2 regions of the Priestia sp. P1_B12_1 genome follow, and region 2 is predicted to be linked to the other one. Evidence: a T-box and tRNA genes for the amino acid it is inferred to sense, from the RefSeq annotation. Region 2 holds a T-box; the other holds one or more tRNA genes.
What was found. A T-box is a leader RNA that pairs with one kind of tRNA and senses whether it is charged. The one in region 2 lies ahead of trpS (tryptophan--tRNA ligase), so its partner is inferred to be a tRNA-Trp.
Positions count from the first base shown of each region.

Region 1 (8,297 bases), on a different contig from region 2:
TTCGGTTTCTATGGTATTATTCTTATTCTTTTAATGGGAGTTGGACATCTGTGCAGCTTACGTTCATTTGGTGTTCCTTATATGACGCCATTAGCACCGTTTATTCCTGCAAGCAATGAAGATACTTTGATACGGTTGCCATGGTGGACGATGAGAAGAAGACCTAAATTAATTAGTGATAACAAAGTTCGTCAAAGCAAACATCAAAAGCCTGAGCCTCCTTCTTCAAGAGGTATGATTAATCAGGAAATGGAAGAAGATGATCAAAATGAAACGTAAAAGTTTATTTTTACTGGTAATGACCATAATGATGGTATTGCTTACTAGCTGCTGGAGTAAAAAAGAGTTAACGGATCTTGCATTTGTATCGGCAATGGGCATTGATAAAACGAAAGATGGGCGGTATGAGCTTATCTTTCAAATTATTAACCCGGGAAATGTAGCTGGCTTACAAGGGGGCGGCGGTACCCAAAGTCCGCCTGTTACGATCTATGCTGCTTCCGGTGATAATTTAGTTGAAGCAAGCAGACGCGCTTCAGCTAGAATTTCCCGAAGACTTTATTATGCCCATACCAACTTAGTCGTGATCGGAGAAAAATTAGCGCGTGAAGAAGGAATTAACATTCTCATTGATTCTATTGATCGCGATCCTGAGTTTCGAATTACGACTTCCTTAGTAATCGCCAACCAGTCAAGTGCTGCTGATTTGGTAAAAGCACTAACGCCTGTCGATAAAATTCCAGCAAACAAAATTATGAAAACGCTGGAGTTCACTCAAAGAAAATGGGGAGAAAATCTAAAGGTTTCCTTTCAAGAAGTGATGAGATCTCTCGAATCTCCTGGAGGAGAAGCACTAGTCTCGGGTTTTCGTTTAGTTGGAAATCCTCAACAAGCAGAAAAATTAGATAACCTCCAGCAAAGCGCACCAGAAGCTACCCTTCGTGCTTCTGGCATTGCTGTTTTTAAAAATGGAAAGTTAATCGACTGGCTGTACAATAGTCCAGCCAGAGGCAGCGTTTGGATTCTTGATAAAATACAAGGAACCGACATTAATGTAGACTGGAAAGGAAAAAAAGAAGCGCTTGCCTATCAAACAGTTCGTCAAAAAACGGATGTATCTGTAAAAATGGTAAAAGGAAAACCTTATGCGTCCGTTCACACTCGCGTAGAAGGCGATCTTGGAGAAGTGGAGGTCCCTGTTGATACACGTCAACCTGCTGTAATCAAAAAAATGGAAAAAGCTGCAGGTAAAGAAATAAAAAAAGAATTACAAACAGCTATTAAACAAGCTCAGACAGACAAAGTTGACATCTTTGGATTTGGAGAAGCACTAGCACGCACGCGGCCTAATCAGTGGGAAAAACTCAAATCAGAATGGGATGACGTTTATTTTCCAAAATTAGATGTAGACGTTAAAGTAGAAGCTTACATTCGCCGAACAGGTCTGCGCAATAAATCGTTTCTCTCTAGCGTAAAAGAAAAACAACAATGAGGTAAGGAGGTTCTGGCTATATGGAAAAAGCAAAAATTAGCGCCACTCAGTTATTTATTCTCATGGTTTTATTCGAGCTGGGAAGTGCTTTATTAGTTCCTCTTGCAATGAGAGCAAAGCAAGATGCATGGCTAGCTATTTTAATTGGAATGCTGTGCAGTTTTTTCTTCTTTTTAGTTTATCACAAGCTCTATTCCTACTATCCGGACCTCCTGCCCACAGAATATATGCAGAAAATTTTAGGTAAGGCACTGGGAACGCTTCTTGCATTCGTATATATCGTTTATTTTTTATACGATGCATCACGAGTTCTAAGAGATTTCGGAGAGATGCTTCTTACTTTTGCTTATCCCGATACGCCTTTATTTATTGCCAATGCCTTATTAATGCTGGTCATTATCTATATTACCCGAAAAGGAATTGAAGCGATAGCCCGGTCAGGAGAGCTTCTGTTTATTTTTATGTACTTTCTGGCTGTGGCAGGCTTCATCTTAATTATTAGCTCAGGACTAATTGATTTTAAGAACTTACAGCCGGTATTAAAAGAAGGAGTACTGCCCGTTGCAAAAGTTGCTTTAACCGAAACGCTGTATTTTCCTTTCACGGAAGCTATTGTATTTACCATGCTTCTTCCTTATTTGAGCAATCCCAAAAAAGCGAGTGTCACCATGATATGCGCAACGGGATTAAGCGGAATTAACCTAATTATTACGATGATCATTAACATTAGCGTGCTTGGAGTTGATTTGACGACAAGATCACAGTTCCCTCTTCTGAGTACTGTCCAAACGATCCAAGTAGCTGATTTTTTAGAGCGTCTAGATGTATTTTTTATGTTCGCTATGGTTATTGGGATTTATTTTAAAGTTAGCATCTTGTTTTATGCTTCTATAATAAGTACAGCTACTTTATTTAAAATTAAATCGCCTTCCCGTCTAGCGTATCCTTTAGGCATCATTGTGTTATTTCTGTCGATTACAATCGCTAGTAATTTTCAAGAACACCTTTATGAAGGGCTGCACGTAGCGAGATTTCTTTTACATATGCCGCTATTTTCTATCATACCTATACTGCTTTTGATTATCGCCTTTTTGAAAAATAGGAAGAAGCAGCACAGATAGTATATATCTCTAATAATATAGAAAAATGGCATTAAAATTATCGAGGTGATGTTCGTGTATATATGGTTTTATGATCATTTTGTTAATACAATCTTATTTCCGCTTACTTGTATCATGCTAGTGTGCCTATCACTAGGGCTGTATGCATACGTTAAGCTAAAAAAAATGAAAAGTGAAGAATAGATAGCTACTCCCTCATTTAAAACAAGAAAGATACAACAAGATAGAAAGCAACTGTTATTCCCGCTGCAATTAAAGCTGGCTTTAATTTATATTTGGCATATTCAATAACAGATAAATCTAATATTTTGGCGATGGTATTCGTATCGTCGCTTAAAGGTGAAGAAAATGCTCCAAAGGAACCGCTCGCAAACACCGCACCGATAATTAATGGCAAAGAAAGATCTGCAGAACTTGCAAGCGATACGCCAAGCGGCATTAAAATCCCCCATGTCCCCCAAGCAGACCCGATAAAGTAAGAAATAGCAGCTCCAAACACAAACATAAAAGGAGTGACAAACATTTGAGGAATCCACTTAGAATGTGCCGTCACAAAATTTGAAAAACCTAAGTCTTCTGTAACAGCGGATAATCCCCATACTACCGATAACAGCAGAATAACGGACATTAAGTCATTGCCTCCTGTGATAAAACCATTAAGCAAATTCTGTAATGTAAAGCGCTGAAACAAGAAAAAAATGAGGGTAATTAACGTAGTGATAATTAAAGCTACTACCATCGCTTCTAGCACGTCTGCTTTAATAAATGCTTCAAAAAAGCTGTGGCTCTTATGATGCCCGCTCCACCATGTTAAAAGTAAAGTAAGTGAAATCACAACAAGTAAAGGTACTAACAGATTCCAAGGCTTAGAAGGCAAATCCTTCGACACGCAAGGATGACAATCATGCCAATCTTTTTCGTCTTCTTCCTCTAGCTTCATAGGAGCCGTAGATGTTGAATGATGAAAAAAACTGAAATAAATCCCTACTAGAATAATCACAATCGAAAAGAAGTTATAAGGAATGCTTTGAATGAACAAAGAATAAGCGTCTTGTTTTATGCCTTGATGATCAATTGCCATTTGAATGATTGAGACCATATACCCTACAAATGCCGTTGCCACAGGAATTAAGACGATAACAGGAGTAGCAGTTGTTTCAATAACAAACCCTAGCTCTGCTGTCGTCATTTTCACTTTTTTCAGCAGCGCTCTCATGATGGGTGCGATCGTCACAAAACGAAATGTGGGAGCACTGAATGTTCCAATGGTTGAAACATAGGTTAAAATAAGGGCTTTTTTTCTTGTATCAATTCTTTCTGCAGCTGTTTCCACAAACCCCTTAACTCCTCCAGCCATCTTAATCATTCCGATAAGCCCTGAAAACGCGTATAAAAAGACGACGATTTCTATATTACTTTTATTTCTAAGAGCTTGTACAACATAGTGAAGTAGCTTTTCAACACCTCCGATAATCGAATGATCAATTAAATAAGCACCTACTAATAAGCCTAAAAACAACCCTGGCAGCACTTGTTTCGTGAAAATAGCTATGGGAATAACAATTAAAAACGGTATAATCGAAAACCAACTAGATTCCATAGGACTCTCCCCTATCTTAAAAACCATATTAGATGTCTTCACGTATCGTTCATTAGCTTTTAATGTAACCCCAATATTATGTGTATATTCACGAAAGCAACACGTATAAGCAGTACTGCTTTAATAAAATATTTCTGATTACAAACAGCATAATAAAACTCTTTATTTCTACAACAAAAAAGCAGTTTGCACATGCAAACTGCTTTTGAAAAGAAGCGGAAGACGAGGTTCGAACTCGCGACCCCCACCTTGGCAAGGTGGTGTTCTACCACTGAACTACTTCCGCGCGTATATGAAAGTAAAGATGCGGGTGAAGGGACTTGAACCCCCACGTCATAAGACACTAGATCCTAAGTCTAGCGCGTCTGCCAATTCCGCCACACCCGCGTGTGAATTAAAAGATAACTCCAAAATGGCAGGGGCAGTAGGAATTGAACCCACACTGACGGTTTTGGAGACCGTAGTTCTACCTTTAAACTATGCCCCTAGAAATGACCTCTTCAAAAGAACCTCGTTTATTAACGACGCTACATCATAATAAAACATATATGGAATTTCGTCAATAGATCTTTTGATGAATCATAACTAGTACTAGCGGTTTTCAAAAAACTGTGAGGCATATCACAGCTTTTTACACATTCCCTTCACCAGCTGCAGTCCTCTTTAATCTCCGCTATTTGTTTTTAGAGACTCTGCTGTAACAAAGTACTATACAAAATGTCTCCAAAATCGTGTAAAGACCGAAAGAATATGTAGGAGTGCAGATTTTACAGGAGGCACGTTTTTTTGAGAATCCGTATTAACATCCACAGGTTCTCCCTCATCTCCCACAAGCATACTGTGAGAAATTTTAGCTTCAATAGCTCCTGTTAACTGGGCTGCAAATTCTTCACTATCTATCATAACCATGGATTCAGTATTTAAAAATGCAGAGCGCGAATCTAAGTTAAAAGAACCAACTGCACTTAAACGCTGATCGTAAACAACAGATTTCCCGTGAATTGAATAAGGCTTTTGATATTCATAAAGCTTCGAACCAGCTTTTATGACGCGATTCTTTACTCCCAAGTATGCAGAAAAAGCCATAGCATTTGGAGTGGATGTAATAGAATTAGTTAAAATAATTCTTTGCACTTTTGGTTTTACTCGCTTATCTATATACTGTTCCATCTCTTTTGTTGGTACGATATAAGGGCTTTGAACAACAATGGATTTTTCAGCTTGCTGGGAAAGCTTAATAAACGTTTTCCATATAAAAGGGCTTTTATTTATTCGTTGAATAGGATTTGTAATAAAAGAAATCTTTCTTGTAGGGATCGTTGCTTCTCTCCATACAATATAAGGATGGACAAAAGGTTCGTTTGCTTTTTTGGCCTCTTCGTATTGATCTATCAACAATTTCTTTCCTGAAAGACCGCGAAATTGTTTAGTTTTCTTGAGCTTTGGAAAAGCTTTTCGTGTATACGGATGATTCCATAATTTCTCTACATACTTCTCCATTGAGAGAATGACACTATGACTTTCTTGCTTTGTGTTATAAATCAGCACATCACGGTCATAGACAAAATTTTTATTTGGTTGACTGGCCAAGTATTTATCTCCAATGTTTCGTCCTCCAATAATACCTAATTGACCATCGACTACTATTATTTTATCGTGAAGACGATTATGCCATGTCCAAGGTTTAAAAATAGTGAAGGGCTCATAGTACTTTAATTCTATATTATTGTGGAAAGCTAGAGCATAAAGAACATTTTTCCTCTTGCCTTTTAGCCCATGAGAGATCCCGTCTAACAGCACGCGAATACGTATACCTCGATCCGCAGCTTCGAATAAAGCGCCCATAAGTAAATCCGAAGAACGACCTTTACCGATGGAAAAGTACGCAATATCAATTGTATGCCTCGCTTCTTGAATCATCTGCATTCGAACAAGCCCTGAAAAATAACCGTTTTCCAAAAGCATAACTCGGTCTGTAGATTCTTTCTTCCCGTAAAAATTCTCAGTATTCATTACTTTTAAGTCTTTTCCCTTGTGTAAAGGGACATAAAACAGTACCACTGCAGTTACGAATACATATATGAAGTACAATACGACAATCATTATTAGTATGTTTATTAGCATATTTCCTGTCACAATCCCTTTCCATTCTTATCGTTCTGTTTTTATTAGGATTCTTACTTTTTTAACTTCTATACCTTTTAAAATAAGAATGGAATGATGGATTATTTGTTACACCACTGTTGATTTCCGTGCCAGTCTTCGCCTTTCCCTCCAAACAACAGCTAGAAGCAATTATATACACGAAACCTACGTTTACACTACCAATAAAAAAAGCAGAAGTTCATTATCTTCTGCTTTTACAATTTATACTCTCTATTGTGAACCTGCCTAAGTAAAACAGCGGCTCTTTTACTGATTAAGGTCGTTCTCCATATCTTCTATATCTTGCTGAAACTCTGCTAAACGCTGACGCTGTGTTTCAGAAGCATTTTCAAGCGCATTCTCAATTTGCTGAGAGGCTTCATTCACTTCACCTATCGCTTGCTTCGCTTCATGTCCGTACGATGCATCATTTTTAGCTTCATTTGCCTGTTCATATGCATCTACTGCTTCTTTATGCCCCTGCTGTGCTGCTTGAAACGATTGTTGTTTATCTTTATTGTATGGGAATTTTTTCATCATAGTGCTCCTTTCCATTTGTTCACTCTTTAGTGTGGCATTTTTCTACTTATTCATACGACGCTTCAATAGGTTAAAGCTAAGTGAATATTCCTCATAACAAATCCCTCAATCATTTAAGAGCCCTAGAAAATATCTTCTATCTCCTGAAATGCTTTCTATATTTTACAAAAATGTATAATCACTTTCTTTAGCGGACATCATACGAATAGCTTATCTGAACGAAAAAATGTATTGGGGTTGACTGCATGCACTTGTTTCTTTCCTTTTTGATCATTTGTGCAGGGATTATATGGATGGAAATAAAAAGATTACCTCAACACTCTCATAAAAAGGAACGGAACATTTTTATTGTGTTCATGACAATCAGCATCATAATCGCTCTTGCAAAAATCTTTCGGCTGCCTCTACCCAACCCTTCTGATTGGGTAGAAGTAATGTTTCAACCTTTAAGTCACTTATTATTCCGTTGGATCACTTAATTAGTGTATATGGCAAAAGGATGTGCTCATTTTGCTTAATGAAATCAATATTTCAGCTGCGCAGTTTCGCAAATTAGTAACTTTGTATAGCATCGGAAGCACAATTATTGTTGTACCTGCCGCTATTACAGCTGATGCTCATCAAGATGCCTGGATTGCCGCACTCTTTGGTGTAGCATTAGGAATTGGCTTAGTTTTGCTTTTTACCTCACTAGGAAAAATGTTTCCAACGCTTACGCTGATGGAAATGAACGAAAAAATTTTAGGCAAACTATTTGGAAAGATCGTTTCTGCTGTTTTTGTGTTATCCAATTTATTTATCAGCAGTCAAGTTCTTTACTATGTAGGAAATTTTCTCACTACACAAATTCTTCCCTACACGCCGCTTACAGCCATCCACATTGCATTTATGGGTGTGGTCATCGTAGGAGTACGCCTAGGAATAGAAGTTATTGCACGAAGTGCCGAGATTTTATTCCCTTGGTTTGTCGGATTATTCGGACTTCTTATTTTGTCTATGATCCCTCAAATTAAAATAGAGCATATTCAGCCGGTGTTCGAAATCCATCCAAAAGCTTTTATTCGTGCTGTTTTAACGTTTTTAAGCATGAGTTCTTTGACTTATACCATTCTGCTTATGATTTTTCCTTCTCATACACCAGACACAAAAAAGGCAACTCAATCCTTTTATATAGGTAATATAGCCGGTGGACTAGTGATGGTTACGTTAATCTTACTCGGAATTCTAGTACTTGGACCTTATTACTCCCAAATCACCATGTTTCCAAGCTATGAATTAGGAAGAAGAATTGATGTAGGAAACTTTCTTCAAGGAATTGAAGTAGTCATTGCTATTTTGTGGTTTATTACTCTCTTTTTTAAACTTTGCATTTACTTTTACGCTACTCTTTTGGGGTTTG
Region 1 is NZ_JBFTZR010000003.1:257,287-265,583, forward strand. It holds gene AC1D0Y_RS12280 (spore germination protein) at 1-279, shown strand, start outside; gene AC1D0Y_RS12285 (Ger(x)C family spore germination protein) at 269-1,492, shown strand; gene AC1D0Y_RS12290 (GerAB/ArcD/ProY family transporter) at 1,513-2,613, shown strand; gene AC1D0Y_RS12295 (Na+/H+ antiporter NhaC family protein) at 2,813-4,213, opposite strand; tRNA gene AC1D0Y_RS12300 (tRNA-Gly) at 4,428-4,499, opposite strand; tRNA gene AC1D0Y_RS12305 (tRNA-Leu) at 4,519-4,600, opposite strand; tRNA gene AC1D0Y_RS12310 (tRNA-Trp) at 4,627-4,700, opposite strand; gene AC1D0Y_RS12315 (phospholipase D-like domain-containing protein) at 4,922-6,316, opposite strand; gene AC1D0Y_RS12320 (hypothetical protein) at 6,626-6,895, opposite strand; gene AC1D0Y_RS12325 (GerAB/ArcD/ProY family transporter) at 7,400-8,297, shown strand, end outside.
Region 1: it has a tRNA-Trp gene. The T-box ahead of trpS (tryptophan--tRNA ligase) is inferred to sense a tRNA for this amino acid. The anticodon was not compared.

Region 2 (8,297 bases):
TACCAGATCCTGACTCACCAACAATTGCTAAAGTTTCACCTTTATTTAAGTGGAAGTTAACGCCGCGAACAGCTTGAACTTCTCCGCCATATGTTTTAAATGATACAGCTAAATTTTTTACTTCTAATAAACGTGACATATGAGTCCACTTCCTTACTTACGTAGTTTTGGATCTAACGCATCTCGTAATCCATCACCAATTACGTTGAACGCTAAGATTGTTAAACAGATAAACAAACCTGGGAAAAATAAGCGCCAAGGATAGTATTCCAAAGCAGGTAAGCCTTCTGAAGCCATTGTTCCCCAGCTTGCAAGCGGTGCCGGAACGCCTAGTCCCAAGTAGCTTAAAAATGCTTCTGTAAAGATTGCTGAAGGAATCGTTAGTGTCATTGTTACTAAAATTGGACCTGTTGCGTTAGGAATAAGATGTTTAAATAAAATACGTTTTGTTGTTGCTCCTAATGTTTGTGAAGCCATTACGTACTCTTGATTTTTCAACTGCAATACTTGTCCACGTACAATACGGGCCATGTTAATCCAGCCGGTAATAGTCATCGCCAAAATCATCGTGCCTAACCCTTGGCCAAGCATAACCATTAAAATAATAACCAGTAAAAGGTAAGGAACACCATATAAGATATCCGCAACACGCATCATTGTTTCATCCGTACGGCCGCCGCGGTATCCAGAGATGCTCCCCCAAACTACGCCGATGAATAAATCAATTAAAGCTGCTGCTAATCCGATAAATAATGAAATACGAGCGCCTTCCCACGTACGAGCAAAAACATCACGCCCTAATTCATCTGTACCGAACCAGTGCTCAGAAGATGGAGCCTGATTAGCATTCAGTAAATCATTGGTTGCATAATCATATTTCACCATCAATGGACCAAATATAGCCATAAAAACAAGGAGAACCATTAGTACTACACCAAACATAGCAAGCTTATTTTTGCGAAAACGAATAAAAACATCTTGCCAGAATGAAAGACTCGGTTTTTCAATCTTTTCTGCCTGAGCGCGGTCAATCCCTGCTGTTTCAAACATTTCTTTAGGAATTTTCGGAAGTTGCTGCATAGTTACTCTCCTTTCTTAGCACCTGTAAGTTTAATTCGAGGGTCAATGAAGCCGTATGCAATATCTACAAGCAAGATACAAAAAAGTAGTAAAATACTGTAGAATACCGTTACGCCCATAATCGTTGTATAATCTCGGTTTGAGATACTGAGTACAAAGTGTGAACCTAATCCCGGGATACCAAATATCTTTTCAATAACAAAGCTACCCGTTAAAATCCCTGCTACTAAAGGTCCCATATAGGATACAACTGGAAGCATCGCATTTCTCATGGCGTGTTTAACTGTAATAACGCCTCTGCTTAAACCTTTTGCTTTCGCTGTACGAATATAATCATTGCTTAATACTTCAAGCATACTCGAACGAGTTAATCGTGCGATAAACGCCATAGGGGTTGAAGCAAGTGCAAGAGCTGGTAACACCGTGTGTGCCCAAGATTCCCAGCGTGCAACCGGAAAAATTTGTAGTTTCATAGCCAAAACGTATTGTAATACCGCTGCCATGATAAAACTCGGAACTGAGATTCCTAGAACTGCAATAACCATCGCCGTGTAATCTTGCCACTTATTATGTTTTAAAGCAGCAATAACACCAAGTACTACACCAATAGCAATCGCTATTAAAATAGCTTCCATCCCTAGCATGAATGAAACAGGGAATCCGCCGTTAATCAAATCATTTACCGTTTGGCCTTTATATTTGAAAGATGGACCAAAATCCCACTTTAAAATTGATGTTAAATAATCAAAGTACTGATGGTACCAAGGCTGGTCTAGACCGTAATACTGATTTAGATTTTTTTGAATTTCAGGGGGAAGCTGCTTTTCTGATGTGAATGGACCTCCTGGAACAGCACGCATTAAGAAAAAGGTCGCTGTTACGATCAGCCATAATGATAGAAACATATAAATAAGTCGTTTTCCTATATATTTGAACACCCTGACACACCTCCATATTTTTACAAAATTCGCGCACAAGAAAGAAAAGTATATGGAGCACCAGGCCCCATATACCCTTTGTCATAATTGATGTTACTTACTCAAAATGAGCCCATTTAATCTGAATGTCTCCAAGTCCAGACATCACAACATCTTTCAGCTGCTTATCTTGTACCCAAGCGTTTGTATAGAAGTAGATTGGTGCCACTGGCATTTCATCCATGAAGATACCTTCTGCTTTTTTCAACATTTCCAGACGTTTTTTAGGATCTGTTTCTTTTTGAGAGTCAATTAATAACTTTTTATATTCTGGGTTTTCCCAGTTTGTATCATTGTTTCCGCCTTTTTTATCACGGAACAATTCTAAGAAGTTGATTGGATCGTTAAAATCTCCTAACCAGCCCATACGTCCAACTTGATAATCTCCTTGGTGTAATTTTTCAATGTAAACAGCCCACTCAGAGTTGTCTAACTGTACTTTAATACCAAGGTTTTTCTTCCACATATCTTGAACAGCTTGTGCAATTTTTGCATGTTTTTCATCCGTGTTGTATGAAACCTTAATTGCTGGTAGTTCTGAAGCGTCTTTAAGGCCCATTTCTTTCAAGCCTTTTTCTAAATATTCTTTTGCTTTTTTCACATCATTGTCTTTGAAGTAACCTTTTTTGTTGTCTTCAAACATTGTTGGTGGTACAGCCGCCATCGCTGGAACTGAACCGTCTTTTGTAATTTGTTCTGTAATACCTTTACGATCAATTGCATAAGCTAATGCTTTACGAATGTTCACGTTATCTAAAGGTTTTTGTTCTGTATTAAACTTGTACCAGTAAGTACCTGCAATCTCTTGAATGTTTAATGAACCGTCTTTCTTTAATTCAGGAAGTGCATCAGCTGGTAATTGACCAGTAGGCATACCCGCCCAGTCTAATTCACCGTTTTTGAACATTGAAAGTTCAGTGTTGTTATCATTGATCATGTACATTTCAACTTTTTTAAGTTTTACAGCATCTTTATCCCAATAGTTTTCATTAGGAACTAACTCGATTTTGTCATTATGTTTCCAAGTTTTAAGCTTGAAAGGACCGTTTGACGTATAGTTTTCGCCTGCATTTGTGTACCATTTTTCATTTGATTCAGCAATTTTCGTATTCACTGGGAAGTACGTATAGAAAGCTGTTAATTCCAAGAAATATGGCGTTGGATTTTCTAATGTTACTTCAAGCGTTTTATCATCTGTTGCTTTAACCGCAACATCATCTAATGAACCTTTTCCTTCATTAGCAGCTTGTGCATTTTTAACATAGTATAATTGATATGCATATTGAGATTCGTTTTTAGGATCTAACGCCCATTTCCATGCATATTCGAAATCTTTTGCTGTGACAGGGTCACCATTTGACCATTTTGCATCGTCGCGAATCGTAAACGTATATTTAGTTTGATCATCGCTGACCTTCACATCTTTCGCCATTGCATTTTCAGGTTTTCCATCTTTACCGATACGAGTTAAACCTTCAAATGTTTGTAATAATACGTTTGATGACGTTGAATCATTAGCTAAGCCTGGGTTTAGTGAAAAAGGCTCAGTTTTAATGTTTACGCGAAGCTCTTGCTCTTTTTTCTTGTCGCCGCCATCACTGCTAGCATTTTCACTGCCACCAGATTCTTTGTTAAATCCACATGCAGCTAAAAACAAGCTCATTACAAGCAGCAAACTGAAAAGAATCGACAACCTTTTCTTCATTGCGTGTTACCCCCTATTAAATTTTGTTTGTGTGGCAACCATATTTTTTTGATATGCACTAATTTCTTAATCCTCTTTCAATACAAAATAATCAGTTATTTTTTCACGTAGTAGAGCATTAAAGACCTCACTGCAAAATTATTCTTCTACTCTATGAAACTGTCATCAATTGTTTACATGCTGTAAATCCAATGTATGCGCTTAATATGTAGAAGACTCATTCATTACAAAATTCGCTAATTGAAACAAAACATTGTCTATTTTGTGTTTTCTGAAAAATTAAGAAATTGTAATACCTTTGTAAAAAATATGTTTGTTACGCCTATTATAAATATTTTAAAAATTTATTGCAATACTATTATTTAATGGTATTTTTTTGTCATGAGGGAAAAAACCTTATCTTATAAGGATTGTGCCTACTTGTCAGACTTCTAAAATCTTTTTTGTAGTATAGGTATTACGATAGTATTACAAAGCTATTAGAAATACTAAATAAAAGATTTTTACCAAATCCTCCACCAAATTTTCATCAAGAAATGCTTTAATTAAAAGGTTCTTGTCTTTTTTTGCCGCTGAAAAATTCCAGTAAATTGTCTTATAAAACTTTTTAGCGATAAGATGTTTAAATTCCTGCTTTTTCGCGTTATAATAACGAATAACTATATAATTAAAGCTGTGAAAAAGAGTAGTATGCAGAATTTTCATTTTTAGAGAGTTTGTGGCTGGTGAGAACAAACATTGAAACCTGCAGAATGGACTTTGGAGCTTTCAAGTGCAAAGCTTGAACGTTGACCTCAACGTTACATGAATAAAGATAGTTCACAATTATGTGTGCTAATTAGGGTGGCAACGCGGTCCATTCGCCCCTAGCTTATGCTAGGAGCGGATGGGCCTTTTTATGTTGTATCCGTAAATTAGCATCATATATGTGCAGATGAAAGGAAGATTTGATGAAAACAATTTTTTCAGGTATTCAACCAAGCGGTACAATCACTTTAGGTAACTACATTGGAGCGATGAAGCAATTTGTTGAACTTCAACATGACTATAACTGTCATTTTTGTATTGTAGATCAGCATGCAATTACAACGCCTCAAGATCGTTTAGCACTTCGTAAAAACATTCGCAGCCTTGCTGCTCTGTATGTAGCGGTAGGAATTGATCCAGCAAAATCGACTTTATTTATTCAATCCGAAGTGCCTGCCCACACAGAAGCGGGATGGATGTTACAGTGCGTAGCGTATATCGGTGAACTTGAACGCATGACTCAGTTTAAAGATAAATCTGCTGGAAAAGAAGCAGTATCAGCAGGATTACTAACTTATCCTCCATTAATGGCAGCTGATATTCTTTTATACAACACCGATTTGGTTCCAGTTGGTGAAGATCAAAAACAGCATTTAGAATTAACGCGTGACCTAGCTGAGCGCTTTAACAAAAAATACAATGATATCTTCACTATTCCTGAAGTACGTATTCCAAAAGTGGGCGCACGCGTCATGTCTCTTCAAGATCCTACGAAAAAAATGAGCAAGTCCGATCCAAACCAAAAAGCTTTCATTACGCTTTTGGATGACGCTAAAACAATTGAAAAGAAAATCAAAAGTGCCGTAACGGATTCAGAAGGTATTGTTCGCTACGATAAAGAAAATAAGCCAGGTATTTCAAACTTATTAAGTATTTATTCAATCCTAGCCAATAAATCGATCGAAGACATTGAAGCGATGTACGAAGGCAAAGGTTATGGTGACTTTAAAGCTGACACAGCCAAAGTGGTAGCTGAAGCACTTGCTCCAATTCAAAAAAGATATTATGAATTAGTTGATTCTAGCGAGCTAGATGATATTTTAGATCAAGGTGCCGATAAAGCAAATGCAACGGCTAATAAAATGCTTCGCAAAATGCGAAACGCAATGGGAATTGGCCGTAAACGTTAAAAAAACGACTGCTATGCAGTCGTTTTTTTTAATTAACTTTTGGCTCTTGTTCAATTTCCCAAAGTTTTTCAAAGAAAGGTTGTCCTTTTACTAAGCGCTCGCATAATAATTTATGCTTCGGTGACCACCCTGACTTCGTTTCATCGTATAGCTGATTCCACACGTCTTGAAACGGCATCTCTTGAATGTCTTCGTACTTCGTTGGATTCCACTCCGTGTACCAGTAGCGGATTTGAGCTGTATTTTTTGTTGTATGTAGCTGATCAAGTGCCATAAATAACAGCTGTTTTAGCTGACGTTCTTTACGTGTTAGTCCTCTCATCGTTTCAGGAGACGGTGAAAGAATATGATGCTCTTTTTTATTCAGCTCGTCTTCACTGAACTTATATTCTAGCTCTTCTTGATCCGCAATCATCTCATAGACTAACTGTTCCTGTCTTGGAATTAAGCGGCTTTTTCGAATTGGAATATGATATCCCATCGTATCAATTGCTAAAATATTCGTTCCATCTGTAACGATAAAACAATATTCAACCTGCGTGCGTTCATGATTTTTCCGAATGTATGCTTTCTGATAGACATCTTGTAGTAGTTGTTGAGGTAGCTCGGAAAGATCATTTTCAATGTAATGAAATAAAAGCGGATTTACTTTTAATAACGGTGCTTGATCGAGCAGTTCTACACAATCGTCTTTTCTCCACTCATGGAAATGACACACATTATAACCGTTTTCTTCGCCTTCAAACCAATTAACCCATACATCATGAAGATATAGCATAATTTACCCCTCACTTACTATCTGTTTGTTATCCATCAGTATAGGCAGAGAAAGGAATTTTTATTCCAAATGATGTTATTTTTCTAAAAATTAATTGTAAAATACCTTCGTTGTTGGCTATTGTTCAAATGCACTTATTTCGAAGCACAGATATAACGCCAGTGCTAATGATTGCTAAAGGCTTCATGAGCTATATCGACCCCTATAAGCAGAAAAAAATCCGAGTTTCTTCTATAATAATAGGTTTGTCAGGAGGTCTGACAAACCTAAAAAAATCTATCACACTTTTGTGATAGATTTTTAACGAAGAGATTTGGGATTCAAAGCATCTTTTAATCCTTCACCAATGAAGTTGATAGCTAGGATTGTAAATGTAATAGCTAAACCTGGCGGAACCCACATCCAAGGCTTATTCTGCAGCACATCTGATTCCCTTGCTTCTGTCAGCATATTCCCCCAGCTTGGCGTATCAGCCGGCACGCCAAAACCGATAAAGCTAATCGCTGACTCAAACACAATAAGGATCGCCATCTGCAAACTGGCTTGAACCACAATCGTTGAAAACACATTTGGCAGCAAATGTTTAAAGATGATTTTAAACGGGCTGCACCCAATGGAAACAGCTGAAAGCACATATTCATTTTCTTTTTCAGCCAAGACTTTGCTTCGAACCAGCCGGGCCGTACTTCCCCAGCTTAGGAAACTAACAACTAGGATGAGCGTCCAAACGCCTGAGATCTTTCCAATTAGGATTGTATTTAACACTACAACGAAAACAATTAGCGGAAAGTTTAATACAAAGTCTGTAAAACGCATTAAGAATTGATCCACCTTGCCCCCGTAATAACCCGCAATCGAACCAATAAAAGTTCCGATTAAAATAACGAGCGTTGTACAAGCAACTCCAATCAGTAACGAAGTTCTTCCTCCATACAATGTACGTGCAAATACGTCTCGCCCATTTGTATCCGTTCCAAACCAATGCTCACTAGAAGGCGCTGCATTCATCGCCATATAGTCGATACGTGTAATATCTGCTTTTGTAAGCAGCGGTGCAAAAATGGCAAGAAGCGTAATCACAATCATAAAAGCTAAACTTATCATGGCCAGTTTATTTTTAACAAACTTCTTTCGCGCAATCGCCCATGGAGAAAGGTTTTTAGGAGCTTTCATATTCACTTCTGGCTGTACATCTTTTTTCGTTACAATTTCCATACTTTCTCCTCCTAATCCAAACGAATACGCGGATCTGCTACGCCGTATAACAAATCAGCAACCAGATTCCCAACCAGTGTTAAAATTGAAAACAACATTGTAAGCGACATCATAACTGAGTAGTCACGAGTTGCTACAGAGTCAACGAACAATTTTCCGATTCCTGGATACGTAAAGATCGTCTCTGTAATGATAGAACCGCTAATGATTGTTACAAGATCAAACCCTAAAAACGTAATAAGCGGAATCATTGAGTTGCGTAAGATATGAACATTATAAATTTTAGATTCTTTTGTCCCTTTTGCTCTAGCAGTGCGCACAAAATCTTTGCGACTGTTTTCAATAATATCATTGCGCAAAAACTGGGTATACTGAGCGGTCGACATCAAGCCAAGAATCAGCGCGGGTAATATAACGTGATGAATTCTACTTTGAATAAATTCCCATGATCCCTCTTTCAATCCTACTTCAACAGAACCGCTAAATGGAAACCAACCTAACTGAAAGGAAAATAAATAAATGCCTACGATCCCTGCGATAAACGATGGAACCGCTAATGCAAAGTAATTATATCCTGCAATAAAGTTATCTGCTAAGGTATACGG
Region 2 is NZ_JBFTZR010000002.1:81,606-89,902, reverse strand. It holds gene AC1D0Y_RS06065 (ABC transporter ATP-binding protein) at 1-139, opposite strand, end outside; gene AC1D0Y_RS06060 (ABC transporter permease) at 154-1,080, opposite strand; gene AC1D0Y_RS06055 (ABC transporter permease) at 1,083-2,018, opposite strand; gene AC1D0Y_RS06050 (peptide ABC transporter substrate-binding protein) at 2,116-3,762, opposite strand; T-box leader at 4,429-4,633, shown strand; gene trpS (tryptophan--tRNA ligase) at 4,710-5,699, shown strand; gene AC1D0Y_RS06040 (YjbA family protein) at 5,728-6,477, opposite strand; gene opp4C (oligopeptide ABC transporter permease) at 6,778-7,692, opposite strand; gene opp4B (oligopeptide ABC transporter permease) at 7,704-8,297, opposite strand, start outside.